One region of the Paenibacillus sp. J22R232 genome, then DNA from elsewhere that is predicted to be linked to it. Evidence: riboswitches for the same ligand, from Rfam matches in the RefSeq annotation. Region 1 holds a riboswitch; each other region holds the start of a gene.
The links. A riboswitch is a leader RNA that binds a small molecule or an ion and turns the genes downstream of it on or off. The one in region 1 is predicted to bind cyclic di-GMP.
Positions count from the first base shown of each region.

Region 1 (5,412 bases):
TCAACGGCACGTATGCCGCTGAATCGTTGCGCGCCGATAGCCGGCCATAAACGCGGTACAACGGAATGGCTGTCGGCAAAGCGAGCAAAGCATATACCGGCAGCGCGTCCAGTGCCACGCATACAACGAGAGTGAAATAAGCCAGTGCCAGCAAAACGCGCGAGAACAGCAACGCCCTGCGCTCCCCCCATACAACGACTAGCGTCCGTTTGCCGGCTTGCTTGTCCGCTTGCCAATGCAAAAAATGATGGTTGAACAAAATGAGAGTCGTGAGCAGTCCAATCGGCAATGAAAGCAGCAATGCGCGGTAATCGAGCTGCGAGGTTTGCACGAAATAAGCGCCGACGACAGGCAGTACCCCGAATGAGATCAGAATCGCAAGCTCACTGTAGCCTTTGCCTCGATAACCGAACTGGATAGGCGGCGCCACATAGAAATAAGCGATTAAAGCGCCTAGAACGCCAAACACTAGCGCAAGCCAGCCGCTTAACATGCTTAAGATGACACCGCATATCGCCGCAATGCCGAACAAGACCCACGTGACTGCGGCAAATGCGCGAATGCTCCAGGTTCCCTTCGTCAAATAACCCGAATTAGTTGGAATCACGCCATCCGTTGTCTGGGCAGCCGTATCCGTACCGTTATAATAATCCCATAAATCATTGATCATATTAGAGAACAAATGTGCCGCTCCTGCGCCGATAATCGTAATCACGAACAAGAATGGATGGAAAACGCCGTTCCAAACATATGCGCCAAGTGCGCCTAACGCTACCGGAATGAGCATCACAGGTAACACCCTGACCCTAGATGCCTTAAGAAATTGTTTAAACATGGATGTATTCACTGCTCCCTTTGTTGTCGATGGTTCAATTGAACCACTTATATTTGCTGTAAGTCAACAAATGGATTAGGAGCGGCTCCGCTTTGGCGCTTGCTTTTGCATGGCGCCGAATGCGTTCAGCTTCCGGCTATGTATTTGCCCGCTGCCACTCCCTCATTTCGGCGTATGGCATGCTTATCCTTCTTTTACAGCACAAAGAAGCAGGCAGAATCCCCTTGCTCGGGTTCCGCCTGCTTCATAAGACTGACGATTAAATCTCCAATTGGTTGGCAGCGACAAGCTGGTTATACCAATAATAGCTTGCCTTTGGCGTTCTCTCCAGCGTCTCGAAGTTGATATGAACGAGCCCGAAAGGCTTGGAATAGCCAAAGGCCCATTCGAAGTTGTCCATCAATGACCACACCATGTAGCCTTTAACGGGCACGCCAGACTCGATCGCGCGGTGCAAAGCCATAATATGATCGCGAAGGAAGCTGATTCTCGCTTCGTCGTTTATTTGCCCATCCTGCAGCTCTGCCTCGTAACAAGCGCCATTCTCGGTAATATAGATCGGAATTTGACCGTAAGTTTCGGTGATCCAAGTCAGCACATGGTAGAACCCGTCAGCATATATATTCCAATCAAAATCCGTTTTGGCAAAGCTTGAGCTAATTTCTTCGCTGTCATACAAATCATTGCCCTCCGCATGGCGAATCAAGCTGCCCGTATAATAATTGATGCCTAAGAAATCGATTGGCTGCGAAATAATAGCCATGTCCCCCGGCTCAACCTTCACCTTGAAGCCCTTGCTCTCGTACCAATTCGTCAGCAGCACCGGATACTCGCCTTTCAATACAGGCGATAGGAACCATTCATTAAATGAACCGTTGCGGAGCTGGGCAGCCCGTACATCCTCAGGAGAAGAGCTGTAGGCCGTTCTCCATTCCGTATTCGGCGCATAACCGATCTCGCCTTCGATGCCAAGCTCGCGGAATCGCTTAACGGTTAAGCCGTGAGCCACTAGAATGTGGTGAGCGACATCAAGTGCAGCCTGCATATCCTGCTTGCCTGGCGCATGTGCGCCTAGGTAGTTGGATAATATGGAAATACACCAAGGCTCGTTAAGCGTAATCCATCTTTTAACCTTACCGTTAAATTTACGGAATACCGTCTCTGCATATTGGACAAAAGCATCAATTGTCGCACGGTTTTCCCATCCTCCCCCATCCTGAAGCGTCTGAGGCAAATCCCAATGGTATAGCGTTACAAAAGGTTCAATATCATTCGCGATGAGCTTGTCGATTAGCTCCTCGTAGTAATCAAGGCCTAGCGGATTAATTTCCCCTCTGCCTTGCGGGATCACGCGCGGCCAAGCTATCGAGAACCTATATACGGAAACGCCAAGCTCCTTCAGCAGCCGAATGTCATCATCGACGCGGTGATAACTGTCGCATGCCACGTCGCCGTTGTCTCCGTTCAACACCTTGCCCGGTGTTTTGGCGAACGTGTCCCATATGCTGGCACTCCGTCCATCCTCATCAAATGCGCCTTCGATTTGGTACGCGGCAGTAGCCGTTCCCCATTTGAAATCTTTTGGAAATTGTACAGTCGTCATTCTCCGCTACCTCCAGCTGTTTTCTATCTATCATATCGGTACAACGGTTTATTATACTGCTCGTACAATGACTTTCCTAACGCCCCTGTGACTTTTCCATGACAAACCGCTAAGCCAACTATCGGCAAGCTCGCAAAAAAAAGAACGCTTCTGCATATCGCAGAAGCGCCCTTTGATTTGGCTATTATTACTTCTATAGCTTAAAGACAGAAGCCTTCTCTTTCAGCTCATGCGAAGAGCCGGTCAGCTTTTCTGCCAGATTGCGAAGCTCATCGGAAATATCGTTTTGCTTAACGGAAAGCTCGCTCATATGCTCCATTTTCCCGTTAACGTCCGTGGATGTGTTCAGCAGTTTGTCAACAGCGGAAACGATATGCGTCATTCCTGCCGTTATCTCGCTTATTGCCGTTGAAATTTCGCTCATTTGGTCAGACAATACGCTGCTTTGCGATTCCAAAGCTTGGAACGTGCCGCTTGCCGTCTCCGAAGCTTGCCTTGTCGATTGAATCACATTCGCAAAGCTTCCGATGGTTCTGCTGCTTGAGGCTACATCGCTCTGAATGAGCGACAATTCCTTCGTAATCTGCTTAGATATGGAATCCGTCTGGCTCGACAGCTTCCTAATTTCTTCCGCCACAACCGCAAAGCCGCGTCCATGCTCCCCAGCCCTTGCGGATTCAATGGATGCGTTAAGCGACAACAGATTCGTCTGCGTGTTCAAATCCTGAATGCCGTTCAAAAACTTGGAAACATTGTTGTATCGGCCATTCATCGCTTCAAATGCCTCCGTCAGCTTGGCGAATTGCTCAACGGTTTCGTTAACCATGACGACAACGCCTGCCATTTGCTGCGAGCCGCTCTGGGAGGACTGCTTCATTTGGCGCATGTCATTGTTTATGTACTCGCTTGAAGCAGCAATCTGCTCGGAGCTTGCCGATATTTGCTCCGTTACCGCCGAGATCGATGAAGCATCGTCATATTGCGATAGCAGCGCTTCACGGCCAAGGTCAACCTGACCTTTCACATCCTCCGAAGCTTTGCGGTTGCTTCCGATCATCGTATCCATATTGCGTGAAACGTGAAGCACCGACTCGCTGACGTTAAGCGTAGCTTTTATCGTGTCGCGCAAATTATCGCCCATTGCGGCTAGCGCCTGATCAATTTCTCCGAATTCATCGGAGCGGGCCAGCTTCTCCTGACTCGTGAAATCATTGCTGCCATATGCGCGTATGCGTCTTGTAATGCCGGTCAGCCCCGTTTTAATCGATTGCGTGACGCCATAAATCATGATTGCTGGCAATATGGCAAGCAGAATGACGTTGATGAGCACGATGATATTAGCGCTCGAAACATCTCGGTTCAGATCGTTTTGGGTAGTTTCTGCGTCCTGTGTGAGCCGCTCATGCATGGTATCGTTCGAATAGCTCAGAATTACAGTATATACGCTGATTAGATTGCTGATGCGCAAGGACTTCTCTTCAGCTGTTAAACCTGATACATCGGTATTGGTTTGATTGAGATTATCGAGTGCGAGGCGAAGAACGCCAATTTGATTGGCATAAAGCTGGCCGCCTTCCGTAGCTGGAGGGTATTTTTTGTCCATTTCGATAAGCTGCTTCTCAAGCTCGTCGATATTGGCAGGGAGGGTTTCCAAATCTTTCATAATAGATGAAGCATCGCTATTTCCGTTCTCGATTGCATCCACCATTAGGAGCATGGCCTTCAGCAGTTTATTGGAAATACCTTGGTAGTTCCTCTCGGCACGTGACAGGTGATCCGAATCCTCGACTGAGCCTGCAACCGATACGTTCTGAACATAAATAAACGCGCCTGCACCTAGATTGAAGAGGGTGATGATTGCCGTAATTAGAAATAACTTGGTCGTAATTTTCCTCATGTTCATTTTCTTCGACAGCATGCTCGTTTTCCTCAACCAGTCCTTCAACACCATTCCACTTTCTCTCCTCTGTCCCTCTGAAAAAAGCAAAAAAGCTATCCAGCCACAGGAGGCGGACAGCTTCTTAGCTCTATATCCTTCCGGCGGTCTGGCGACCTTAGCACACATGCTTTAGGCCCATAACTTTGCGTCCTAGCCTTTCGGCAAGTTTGCCATTTTCAGATTGTCTATGTTTGTATTTACAACATAATCCAGTATAGGACAATTAAGAGTTTCTGTATATCCCTATAGAACTATTTTATTCGGGACTTAGAAACAAAGTCGCATTGCAATAACGCCTTGAGAGAGAATGAAAATAGGACGTTTGTATGGATATGACAGCAATCAGCAAAATATTGCGCACGGCTTCCCATTGATTGTCCGTTAAGTTAGGCAATTGGTTCGCGAATTGATTGGCTGACGAGCGAATGGCTTCCTCCGTCAAAATATCTTGATGCGGATTTTCCTTCAAATGTCCGGAAATATCGAGCAGTTGATCGTTGTTAGCATCCAGTTCTTCAAACATACTGGTATAGGATGCATATAATTGAATAGGACCGACCAAATCGGCCTTCTCATCCTCTGGTTTTTTAAAAACGATCTCAAATAGCTTGCGTATGGATTCAAAATCAAGATTTGACTTTAAATCATCAATAATGAACAATAACGCAGCCTGATTGAGCGAATATTTTTTACCCGCCTTCGGGCAATCGAAATAAGGCTTAAAATCGCGCTTTACCCAATTTTGCATGGACGTTATCGACAGATTCGAATATTCGATCAGTTGACCGAGAGCGGCAATTTCATGTAGCGAAAAACCTTTGAGCTCATTGCCTTTGATCAGCTTCTCAATAATCGGAGGCAGCAGCGTTGACAGAAACGCGGGCAATCCCGTGCCTTTCTCCAAATCGTATTGATGCGTCTTGGTCCATGCGGCTTGCAATACCTGCAGCGGCTTCTGGTTATGCTTCCCGTCTAGCGCAAGCAGCAAGCAAGCCATCTCTTTTCGAGTAAGCGTAAAGGACTCCATTTTCCTTC
Region 1 covers NZ_JBWDNK010000001.1:189,070-194,481, reverse strand. Annotated here, with positions in the region: gene AC0YN3_RS00850 (UbiA family prenyltransferase) at 1-787, opposite strand, end outside; gene AC0YN3_RS00845 (GH1 family beta-glucosidase) at 1,095-2,438, opposite strand; gene AC0YN3_RS00840 (methyl-accepting chemotaxis protein) at 2,632-4,389, opposite strand; cyclic di-GMP riboswitch class I at 4,475-4,559, opposite strand; gene AC0YN3_RS00835 (DUF1836 domain-containing protein) at 4,634-5,404, opposite strand.

Region 2 (5,412 bases), on a different contig from region 1:
TGCTCATTACTTGTTATCGCTTTTTCGCTTATCCCGAAGGATTTGCGAGGCAGTTATTACTCGTTGTTCAGTTTTCAAAGAGCAATCTTTTCTTCCGTGTCGGCCGTGTGTCTCGTTGGCGACCTAGATAATATATCACGTTTGCCTATGGCATTGCAAGTGTTTTTTTCAGATTTAGTAAAATCATTTTTCCGTTCATAAAATTGAAGAAAAACACCAATCTCGATATGAGCTATATTAATGAAGGAACAAACAAAAAAACGAGCAAAGCGTATATACGCCTGCTCGTTGTTCTAACCCTTAATATTGTTTTGCGACTGTGTATTTCGAAGCATCCTTAATTTGCTCGAACTTCTTGTTGCCCTTTTTAAGGCCTGCATCAACTGTTGTGTCGATGATGACCCATTTGCCATCCAAGTAAACTTCGTTCCAAGCGTGATAAACATCAACGTATGACGAATTTCCCATCATCAACTTTGTCGGAATATCCAAGCTGCGAAGCATTCCTGCAAACAATGCAGCATATCCGTAGCAAATGTCCTTCTTAGATTTGAACGTACGATCGATACTTGGCAAGTAATCAACCGAAAGGTTCGCGGCTAATTGATTGTCGTAGTTAATGTTTGTAATAACATAATCATAAACGGCCTTTACTTTCTCGCTATCCGTTTTTTTGTTTTTTGTAAGCTCTTTAGCCTTCAGGATCGCGTTGCTTGTATCGGTCCAATTAATGTTTTGGATCGAGTTCAGATAAAGTACTGTACTGTCTTTCAAGCTCAGGGTAACGGTTTGTTTTGATACCAGCTTGTACTTGTTTGCCGACGCGTTTTCTAATACCGATATTGTATATTGCCCGTTACCAAGCTGCAGCGGAAATTGTTCTGTTTTTCCACCTGCAGTTAGGTTGTACGTATAGTTAGCTTGTCCTTTTGCAATCATAAGTTTCGTTTTCACTTTAGCGTTAACCGGATATTTAACAGCCACGACACCGTTGCTGAGATTAGTCGTATCCAGCCATTGGTTTGCTTCACTAGCCTGAGCAGGCGTTACATTAATAGAAGCAAACAGGATAAAAGCTGCGATCAACATCATAAATTTACGCATAAAAAAAACCCCTTTCGGTAGCTGGCTGCCATCTTTCGGAAGGCCCTTTAGCTTTGCGTCCCTATCTTTCGATAGGTTTGCCGTTATCGTATGAAGCTTTACTCATTCATTTAAAGAGAAAATAAAAAAAAAGCTTGTCCATTCGGTAGCTGGCTGCCATCTTTCGGAAGGCCCTTTAGCTTTGCGTCCCTACCTTTCGATAGGTTTGCCGTTATCGTGCTCTGCTTTATAGTTCTAATATACCATATGAATCTCACAAATCAATAGGCCTATTAGATTTCAGGGCATATTTTGGTAGATTTTAAGAATTGATGCCGTAGAAGCTAGATATTAGTCAATAAAAAAACGCCGAGACTAATCAGCCCCGGCGATTCTATACACTGTGTTATTCAGCAGACTTTTGGTCTCTCATATGAGGGAACAGCAGCACGTCACGGATGGACGGTGCATCTGTCAACAGCATAATCAAGCGGTCTATCCCGATTCCAAGCCCCCCAGTAGGCGGCATACCGTATTCTAAAGCACGGATAAAGTCCTCATCCATCTCATGTGCTTCATCATTGCCATGCTCACGTTCAACTAGCTGTGATTCGAACCGTTCGCGTTGATCGATAGGATCATTAAGCTCTGTAAAAGCATTCGCATGTTCGCGAGCCACAATAAACAACTCGAAACGATCTGTGAAACGCGGATCTGCTTCGCTCTTTTTCGCAAGCGGTGAAATAGCGACCGGATGTCCGGTTACAAAAGTCGGCTGAATTAGAGTGTGCTCACAGAACTGCTCGAAAAAGGCGTTAAGGATATGGCCAAAGGTCATATGGGCATCAACTCCAACCTTATGCTCCTTTGCCAAGCGGTGTGCTTCCTCATCGCTCATTTCCACGCCGAAATCAACGCCAGTCGTTTCCTTAACAATCTCAACCATGGATACTCTGCGCCATTGCGGAGCTAAATCAATTTCTTGCCCTTGATAAGTGATCGTCGTCGTACCGAGCACTTCTTGGGCGATATGTGCAATGACATTCTCTGTCAAAGCCATAATGTCCTTATAGTCCGCGTAAGCCTCGTACAACTCAATCATCGTAAACTCTGGATTATGCCGCGTGGACATCCCTTCATTGCGATATACGCGGCCAATTTCGTATACCTTCTCCAATCCGCCGACGATGAGGCGTTTCAAATGAAGTTCGATCGCGATACGCATATAAAGCTGCATATCAAGCGCATTATGATGTGTCTCGAACGGACGCGCTGCCGCACCGCCTGCAATGGAATGCAAGGTTGGCGTCTCTACCTCTAGATAACCTCGGGAATCCAGGTAGCGGCGCATCGATTGAATGATTTTGGAACGTGTAATAAAGGTTTGCTGTACGTCAGGGTTGACGATAAGATCAACATAACGTTGGCGGTAACGAAGCTCTACATCCTTCAGGCCGTGATATTTGTCAGGCAGCGGAAGCAACGACTTCGTCAACACTTCAATATCATGGGCTTTGACTGAAACCTCGCCCGTATTTGTTTTGAACACAACGCCCTGCACGCCGATGATATCTCCAATATCGAGCAGATCGAATGCGGCAAACTTGTGCTCCTCGACGGTATCTTTACGTACATAGATTTGGATCTTTCCGCTCAAATCCTGAATCGTGGCAAAACCGGCCTTGCCCATTCCGCGTTTTTGCATGATACGTCCTGCAATGCGCACGGAAACGGCTTGTCCCTCCAGTTCTTCCTTGCTATGACCTTCATTGGTTTGTACGATTTCTTTTGCGTTATGCGTCCGCTCAAACTTCCGTCCGAAAGGATCGACGCCCAACCCTCTAAGCTCGTCTAATTTGTCTCTGCGAATTTGCAAGAGCTCGCTTAGCTCCTGCTCATTGTTTTCATGTTCCACTTCTTCATCTCCTTGATCATTCGGCAAGCATAAGCAGCTGTGGCCAGATTATTGCGGCATTCAATCATTTTCCGATAAAATATAAGCGCCGCATCAGTATCCATCTATACGTTCTTATATTTTAAACGTTCAAAAAGCTTCCTACAAGGAAGCTTTTTGATCCGCGCATAGCAAACCTTACTTTTTGATGTCGAGAATTTTGTATTGAATGATGCCGACAGGTACGCTGACTTCGACAACCGTTCCTTTTTTCTTGCCCAAAATCGCTTTGCCTACCGGACTTTCATTTGAGATCTTATTTTGCAGCGGATCAGCCTCTGCCGTGCCTACAATGGAATATTCCATTGTGTCGCCGTATTCCATATCTTCAACCGTCACGATCGAACCGATGCTAACGGTATCAATATCAATATCGTCATTATTTATTATACGCGCGTTGCGCAGCATTTTCTCAAGGGTAAGAACGCGTCCTTCGATAAACGCCTGCTCATTCTTCGCATCCTCATACTCCGAGTTCTCGCTTATATCACCATAGCCAATCGCTACTTTAATACGTTCAGCAACTTCACGACGCTTGACCGATTTTAGGTTTTCTAATTCATCTTCAAGCTTTCGCAGCCCTTCTTGAGTCAGAATGATTTGCTTATCGTTCATCTTTCCGATTCTCCTGTCATGTGACTAATTTTTCATACCTTGTATGAATTCACTGATACCTAATATATTACGCTTCCTGATCCTCATACCTACTGTTAATTGGAGCGCTCTTGATGTATTCGTTAGATTATATTGCACGATTATATTGCAAGGTTCCCTGAATGTCAATCAAAGCCAGACGAGCCATTGAAACCGTTTCAATTCTTAAAACGGAAGCAGAAGCCGCTCGATAGCAGCTTTTGTCGAATGCTGTCGGTAAGCTTCGATTTCCATCCGCTGCCTATAACCGGTCTATGATTGGATTAGTATACGATCCCTTCAACAGTACCTGATGTTCCGTCAGCTGTAATAGCAGCTGATTAGTTCTCCTCGCGGCTAATCATTGCGCCGTCGCAGCCGGTATGATCCAGAAGGTGCTTGGCATTCTCAAGTAAGATTACGTCTCCATTGCTTATATCAGGAAAAGATACCGCTTCTTTTACATCTTTTATGATGTCCAAATTGGCCATGCCTGTATACAGCTGCTCGCGACCGTGCATGCTTACCGCCTTGCCTCCCGCGTGCCCAACGGCACGCGCATTCTCAACAGCAACTATATGCTCATCGTCCCAGCTGGTACGCATTTTCACTGTTACTCGCTTCTTAACCGCATCTAAAGCTGACGAAACCAATTCGTGAATTTTTATCGACAAGCGATTCCGGCCCCGCCGAATATTCGAAGGCTGAGCGGCTTCTCGCGTTCGTCAACGAACAGCATTTCAAGCGTTCATTTGTTGCCGTGAAGAATAGCGTTGTCACTAACCATCCCCGCACATACAAGGCCCTGTTTCATATTCCTTTGCAATCAATCGATAAGCAGGATTGCACTCGCCTGCCATCGGTGCTAGCCCCACTCTGTTCTTCATCTCGATGTCTCCGACTTTCAGCATGTCGCTCCTCACTTCCCTTCTGATTGGTTATTGTTCATATGAAAGAAATGCAGCATCGCTATTCGCGATCATCCGACATTAACTCCTCGTAGCTGATTCCTAGCGTTTTGGCGATATGGCCGAGCAGCTTCGGATCGGTCTTTCTTGTTCCGCGCTCTAAAGAGCCGAGCACGGCTACTGATACGCCAAGCTCCTTGGCCAGCTCCTGCTGAGTGTAGCCCTTCAGCTTTCGAAAGGCTCTGACGCGCTGCGCCAATTGATTGTTTTCCATAATGTAATGCCTTCCTTTCCATCCAGAAGCGCCGCTTCGGACGCTGCGCCTACCTCCTGCTGCAGCAGATGCGATTGATCAAGCACATCATGCAGCGGCACAAGGACAAACGCCCGCTCCATCATGCGCGGATGCGGCAAGGTTAGTTCCTCTTGATCCATTCTGACATTATCATATAGGAGCAGATCGAGGTCAATGGTTCTAGGTCCCCAACGTATTTGTCGAACTCTCCCTAATTGCTGCTCAAAGGCTAGAAGCTGACGCAGCAGCTCTATCGGAGATAATGTCGTTTGTACAGCCAACACCATATTGAGAAAAGGCGGTTGCTCCGTATAGCCTACCGGATCCGTCTCATACAAACCGGATACTCGGTTTACCTTGATGCTTGAATGCTCGTCTATTAAGCTAATCGCGGACAACAGTAGTTGTTCTCTGTTCCCCATGTTCGAGCCAAGTGCAATATAAGCTGCTGCCCCATTATGCGGGAATAGTTCGTCCATCAGCATCCCGCTTTCTACGCAGCTCCACCGTTACTCCGTCAAAATGGATATCGAACGGCG
Region 2 covers NZ_JBWDNK010000021.1:71,876-77,287, reverse strand. Annotated here, with positions in the region: gene AC0YN3_RS30485 (transglutaminase family protein) at 301-1,104, opposite strand; cyclic di-GMP riboswitch class I at 1,118-1,196, opposite strand; cyclic di-GMP riboswitch class I at 1,246-1,324, opposite strand; gene lysS (lysine--tRNA ligase) at 1,490-2,998, opposite strand; gene greA (transcription elongation factor GreA) at 3,176-3,652, opposite strand; partial or broken gene AC0YN3_RS30470 (tRNA-dihydrouridine synthase) at 4,024-4,581, opposite strand; gene AC0YN3_RS30465 (helix-turn-helix domain-containing protein) at 4,640-4,852, opposite strand; gene folK (2-amino-4-hydroxy-6-hydroxymethyldihydropteridine diphosphokinase) at 4,804-5,352, opposite strand; gene folB (dihydroneopterin aldolase) at 5,330-5,412, opposite strand, start outside.
Region 2: another riboswitch for cyclic di-GMP. It lies ahead of AC0YN3_RS30485 (transglutaminase family protein); the one in region 1 lies ahead of AC0YN3_RS00840 (methyl-accepting chemotaxis protein).

Region 3 (5,412 bases), on a different contig from region 1:
AGATGACACTAGGTAAAAAGGATCTCATTCTGAATGGCGTGAAGCAAACCTCAGAGGTGACGCCGATTGTTCGCAATAATCGCACCTTGATCCCGGTACGCCTATTTTCGGAAAAACTAGGTCTAAAGGTGGGCTATGACGGGAAAACGAAAAAGATTACCATCGATTAACGATGGACGAAAGATATCCCATCTGTGGTATGATAGAGTAGATTAACCTTTAATACAGAAAGGTTGCCGATCTACAGTGGACCACCTTACGGGCGATATAAATCGAGTCATTAAAAATGCAATCGAAGTCATGGAAGACAGCAAATATCAAATTTATGAAATATGTGAATCAGCGCGCACGGAGCTAGAATCGCTGGAGCAGGAGCTTGAAATCGTGCTTCAGGAAACGGTGAAGACGATCGATAAGGTTGATCAGCTCGAACAAGACTATCGCCGTGCGCGGATAAGGCTGACGGAGGTCAGCAGGGATTTTGTACGCTACAAGGAAGATGATATAAAGTCAGCCTATGAGAAGGCAACGCAAATTCAGCTTGACCTGATGGTATACCGCGAGAAGGAATCCTATCTAAAGGCAAGGCGGGATGATTTGCAGAAGCGAGTACGCAATGTAGAAAACTCCATTGAGCGCGCAGAAACGATTGCGTCGCAAATAAATGTCGTGCTTGAGTATTTAGCCGGAGATCTGAATCAGGTTACGCGAATTATCGAATCAGCCAAAACCAGGCAGCTGCTTGGGTTGAAGATCATATTGGCCCAAGAGGAAGAGCGCAAACGAATTGCTAGAGAGATTCATGACGGACCAGCGCAATCACTCGCCAATATCGTGCTTCGAACAGAAATTGCAGAACGAATGCTTATCAAGCAGGAATTTGTGATGGTGCAGGAAGAATTAGTAGATTTGAAAGGACAAGTACGCTCTGGGCTGGAGGAGATCCGCAAAATCATTTTCAATTTGCGCCCAATGGCTTTGGATGATCTGGGACTTGTTCCGACGCTGCGAAAGTTCACACAGGATTTTGAAGAGAAAACGAAAATACATACCGTATTCGAGCTGATTGGCAAAGACGCTCGAATGCCCTCCGCAATGGAAGCTGCCATATACCGATTGGTACAAGAAGCTTTCACGAATGCGTTGAAGCATGCTAGCGCTTCTCATATTAAGCTCGAGATTAACTATCAGCCACAGCATATTTCACTCATTATTCAAGATAACGGCGTTGGGTTTCACAGTGAATTAATCGAGCAGGACGCCACCCGAAACGCGCATTTTGGATTGGTTGGAATGAGAGAGCGGATTGAGCTGATTGAGGGAAGGATGGATATAGACTCAAATCCTGGTAGAGGGACGAAGATTGTAATAGATATACCTACTACTGCCGAATCTAGAAAGGAGTAAGATGTTGATGATCCAGAGACCTGCAAGCAGTATGAATACTATCAAAATTTTACTTGCGGATGACCACCAGCTATTTCGCGAAGGACTTAAACGGATTCTAAATATGGAAGACGATCTTGAAGTTATCGGCGAATGCGGGGACGGCATTCAAGTCATGGAGTTTTGCAATCATACGATTCCTGAGATTGTTTTGATGGATATCAATATGCCAATCGAGAACGGAGTCGTTACGACTGAGCGGTTGAAGAGCTTGTTTCCCGATGTAAAGGTTATCATTTTATCTATCCACGATGATGAGAGCTATGTGTTTGAAACGCTTCGAAAAGGGGCTACCGGCTATTTGTTAAAAGATATGGAGGCAGAATCGCTTATTAATGCTATTCGCTCCGTAGTTCAAGGCCATGCCTATATCCATCCTAAAGTAACGGGCAAGCTGATTAACCAGCTTCGCCGCATGACATACTTGGACGAGATGGGAATCGTTTCAGGCGCAGCAGCAGCCCAAGAGCCGGGAGTGAAATTCGTTGCTGGCGATGAGAGCCCGTTAACGCGCCGAGAGGCCGAGGTTCTAAGGTTAATGGCAGAAGGCAAAAGCAACAAGCTTATCGGCGAATTCTTATTTATCAGCGAGAAAACGGTCAAAAACCATGTGAGCAGTATTTTGCAAAAGATGGAAGTTGATGATCGTACGCAAGCCGTTATCCAGTCGATTAAATACGGTTGGGTCACATTGTAGCTTTAATCGCAATCAGATTTACATATAGAGAAAACCCCCGCAATCTGCTCGATTGCGGGGGTTTTTGCGTCTAATGAGCGGGCAGCAAGATGTTATACGAATATGCGTTATTTACTTTGTTTTTGTTTGCGCATGGATATGAATCCAGCTGTCAAAGCAAAAGCGCCGATTAGATAATACGGTATTGGACTAGTGTCGCCTGTCTTCGGCAACGTATCAAGCGGTACTTGTTCATCATCGACAACGGTATCGGTAGCGGAGTCAACCTCCTGACCATCGTCTACCCCGCCAACTGGCGGCTCATCATCGTCGATTTCAATAATGTCCGTTTCCTCAGGCGTAGGGGATACCGTCGGCGTTGTCGTTGACGAAGGCGTTACGGTCGGTGTAGTCACTGGTGTCGAGAATGGCGTAGGCGATAAAGTAGGCGTAGTCTCAGGAGTCGCTGAAGTTGTAGGCGTTGGCGTAATAGTAGGCGTAGGAGTAGGTGACGTCGACGGCGTTGGTGTCGGCGTTGTACAAACCACGCCATCGTTTACGAGCGATAGCACCTTTTCATTGCCCCATGAGATGGTTAGCGTATTCGGATTCGTGCTTGCTGCTTTGACGAACGTTTCTGGATGGGACTGAACCGCGTAAGTGGATAGGGTTACCGAGGCGTTACCCGGAATTTTGCCGTCACCGGTCTGATTCGAGCCGGGAACTTCCCATACGAACGGTACCTCGATATTGCTTTCATTCGTTACGATCCAGCTTCTTGTAGCTTCCGGATCAGCCGAACAGGCAGTATCCAGCTTTAGCTTCGGCGTGTTGATCACTACTTTTAATGCACTGGAAGCAGCCGTAACCTCAATTTGCTGGCTTGCGGTCAAATCGGTTGTGAATCCGGTTAACGTTAGTTCCTTAAGGACGTAAGAGCCGATCGGCAAATCCTTGAACTCCAGGACGCCGTTTGCGTCCGTCGTTCCTGTTCGGAACAGAGAGTCATTGCTCCATAGCTCGAAGGCAATGCCAGCATGGGGCGCTCCTTCAACGTTATTGAGATGTTTATTGATAATAAGGCTGCCTGCGCAGGTGCTGGTGAGCTTTAGCTTCCAAGCTTTAATCTTGTTGCCGTGAGCGCCTACTCCCAGCTGGGTGAGCAGCTCTCCGCTGTAGATATCAAGCTGGTAAGGCTGGCAAACGGGAAGGTTAACCGTAATGGTGTAGCTTCCTGCTTTCGGATATATAATGGAGTGCCCATCGAAATGGACTTGCTTGTTATACGGTATAGTGGTCTCGCCTGGACCCGGTTTCCAATCTGCAGGTCCGGCATAGGAGGAGAAGCTTACCCGTACGCAATCTTGCGTCGTGGTGAAAGTTGCCGTTGCCGTACCGTTGCCGTTGTCAACGATACTGGCTTGGCTGGCGATAATATGCTCCCTATCCGTAGAGTAGGTTTGGCAACTGTTCTCAGTTGACGGCACTTCTCCGGAAGGGCTGCCGCTGTTGTCTCCTTCTGCCATGGCTATAGAACCTAATGCAAGCGAAAAAATTAATAAAAGGGCTAAGCTTAAAGACATTCGTTTTTTAAAATAACGCATGATTCACTCTCCTCTTAGATAGGTGGTAGGGGTCTAAGAGGGCCGGTTACACTACTCGCTCCATATAATCCAAGTGTCCACATACAGACTATACTTCATCGCTTCCCTGGCTAATCTAATAAGCGTCAATCACCGCTTCCTTTCCATAATCACGCATATCTTATATATGCAAGTCTACGTAATAAAATGATAACATATATTGTAAATTGCTCAAGGGTGTTTCTTTGTCGGAATTTGACTATTAATAACCATTAAAGTAGGACTTTGAGGCACTGCGCCCATTTTGCAATCTTGTCCTTTTTGGCGGAACCAGTGGGCTCTTCCCGGCATATAGTGTCACCATGAGGAGGTGGCCGCCATGTTGGAGGTATTACTTTTGGTCATTGGCTGTTATGCTTTGGCTGCTTTGTCGGTGCATCTGGCATTTCGCATTCGGCGAGGAAGGCAGCAGGCTAGCAAGCATTTTGTGCTTGTGGCGGACGTTCGGCAAAAAAATATGGAATGGTATATGCGTTCGTTGTTTTCTTTTTCGAGGAGAATGGGCAAGGATGTACGGCTTACCATTGTGGATCAGGGGATCACCGATGAAACGCTGTCCATCGTTGAGCGTTTTTCCAGAGACGGCAAAGAAATTAAGGTGCATAGCAAAGATATAGGTTCGGATAGCGAAAATATAGATCGTAAGCGCTCACAAGCGAAGGAAGTGGACGGTACCCAGCTATTATGGCTCCTGCAGGCCGAAGGCATCGTATCGCAAGCGGATCATGCCGTGTTGATTGATTTGCAGAATCCGTCGGATTTGTCCAAAATGCCATTTTAGGATATAATTTTTGCAAATGAATATTCAGGGTGAAGCACACCCGATGACGCGCTGCGCGTCATCGGGTGTGCTTTTTTTTGTTCACCGCAGGCATGTGGAATAGCCTTAACGGATGGATGAGACGCTGAATGCTCAGCCGAAGAGCAAAGGGGAGAACAGGATGAGGGTTCGGATATATGTGGTTAAGACACGTGGAGGCTGGCAGGCAGAGATGTCTATGCATGCTGCGATCGATAGGCATTTTTGGATGGATGGCCATTATGGCGGGGCTGGTTGCCTAAACAAGGAAAAGGGAGAAAGCGGCTGGCTGCTGCGGGAGGAGCTGCCGCTTGGCGATGCTTGTTTGGCTGTCGAGCTGTGGGGGTCCGTCGCGTTAAAGCGGAGCGGGTTGAAGGTTGCCGTCGATCAACAAGACAAGCGATTGGGAGAAGCGGCAAAGGTGAGAATGGAAACGAGCTCTACGGATAGCTTTGAAGCGATAGAGCTGCTCATTGCCTGTGCCGAGCAGGCTAAACGCATGGCGCAAGAGGGCAAAGAGAACGCAGAATTGGGGCGCTGGCTGAGGTTTGGCAGCAAAGACAAGAAACTTGCGAAGCTGGGGGAGGAAGGGGTAGTGCGTTTGGCGGAGCGGTGGGATCGGAAAGAATCGAGTGGTTGGGAGGGAGAGACAGGAGAGAACGGGAATTGGACGGATCGAAGAGAACGAGGAGCAGGAGGTGGGAGAGAGTGGGCGGAACGAAGGGAGCGGGGAGCAGGAAGCGCTAGGGATGCAGAGACAAGGGAGAACGGGGATTGGACGGATCGAAGAGAACGAGAAGCAGGAGGTAGGAGAGAGTGGGCGGAACGACGGGAGCGGGGAGCAGGAA
Region 3 covers NZ_JBWDNK010000004.1:513,770-519,181, forward strand. Annotated here, with positions in the region: gene AC0YN3_RS16125 (stalk domain-containing protein) at 1-170, shown strand, start outside; gene AC0YN3_RS16130 (sensor histidine kinase) at 247-1,407, shown strand; gene AC0YN3_RS16135 (response regulator) at 1,415-2,143, shown strand; gene AC0YN3_RS16140 (SpaA isopeptide-forming pilin-related protein) at 2,251-3,726, opposite strand; cyclic di-GMP riboswitch class II at 3,758-3,841, opposite strand; gene AC0YN3_RS16145 (hypothetical protein) at 4,085-4,546, shown strand; gene AC0YN3_RS16150 (ATP-dependent helicase ComFA) at 4,707-5,412, shown strand, end outside.
Region 3: another riboswitch for cyclic di-GMP. It lies ahead of AC0YN3_RS16140 (SpaA isopeptide-forming pilin-related protein); the one in region 1 lies ahead of AC0YN3_RS00840 (methyl-accepting chemotaxis protein).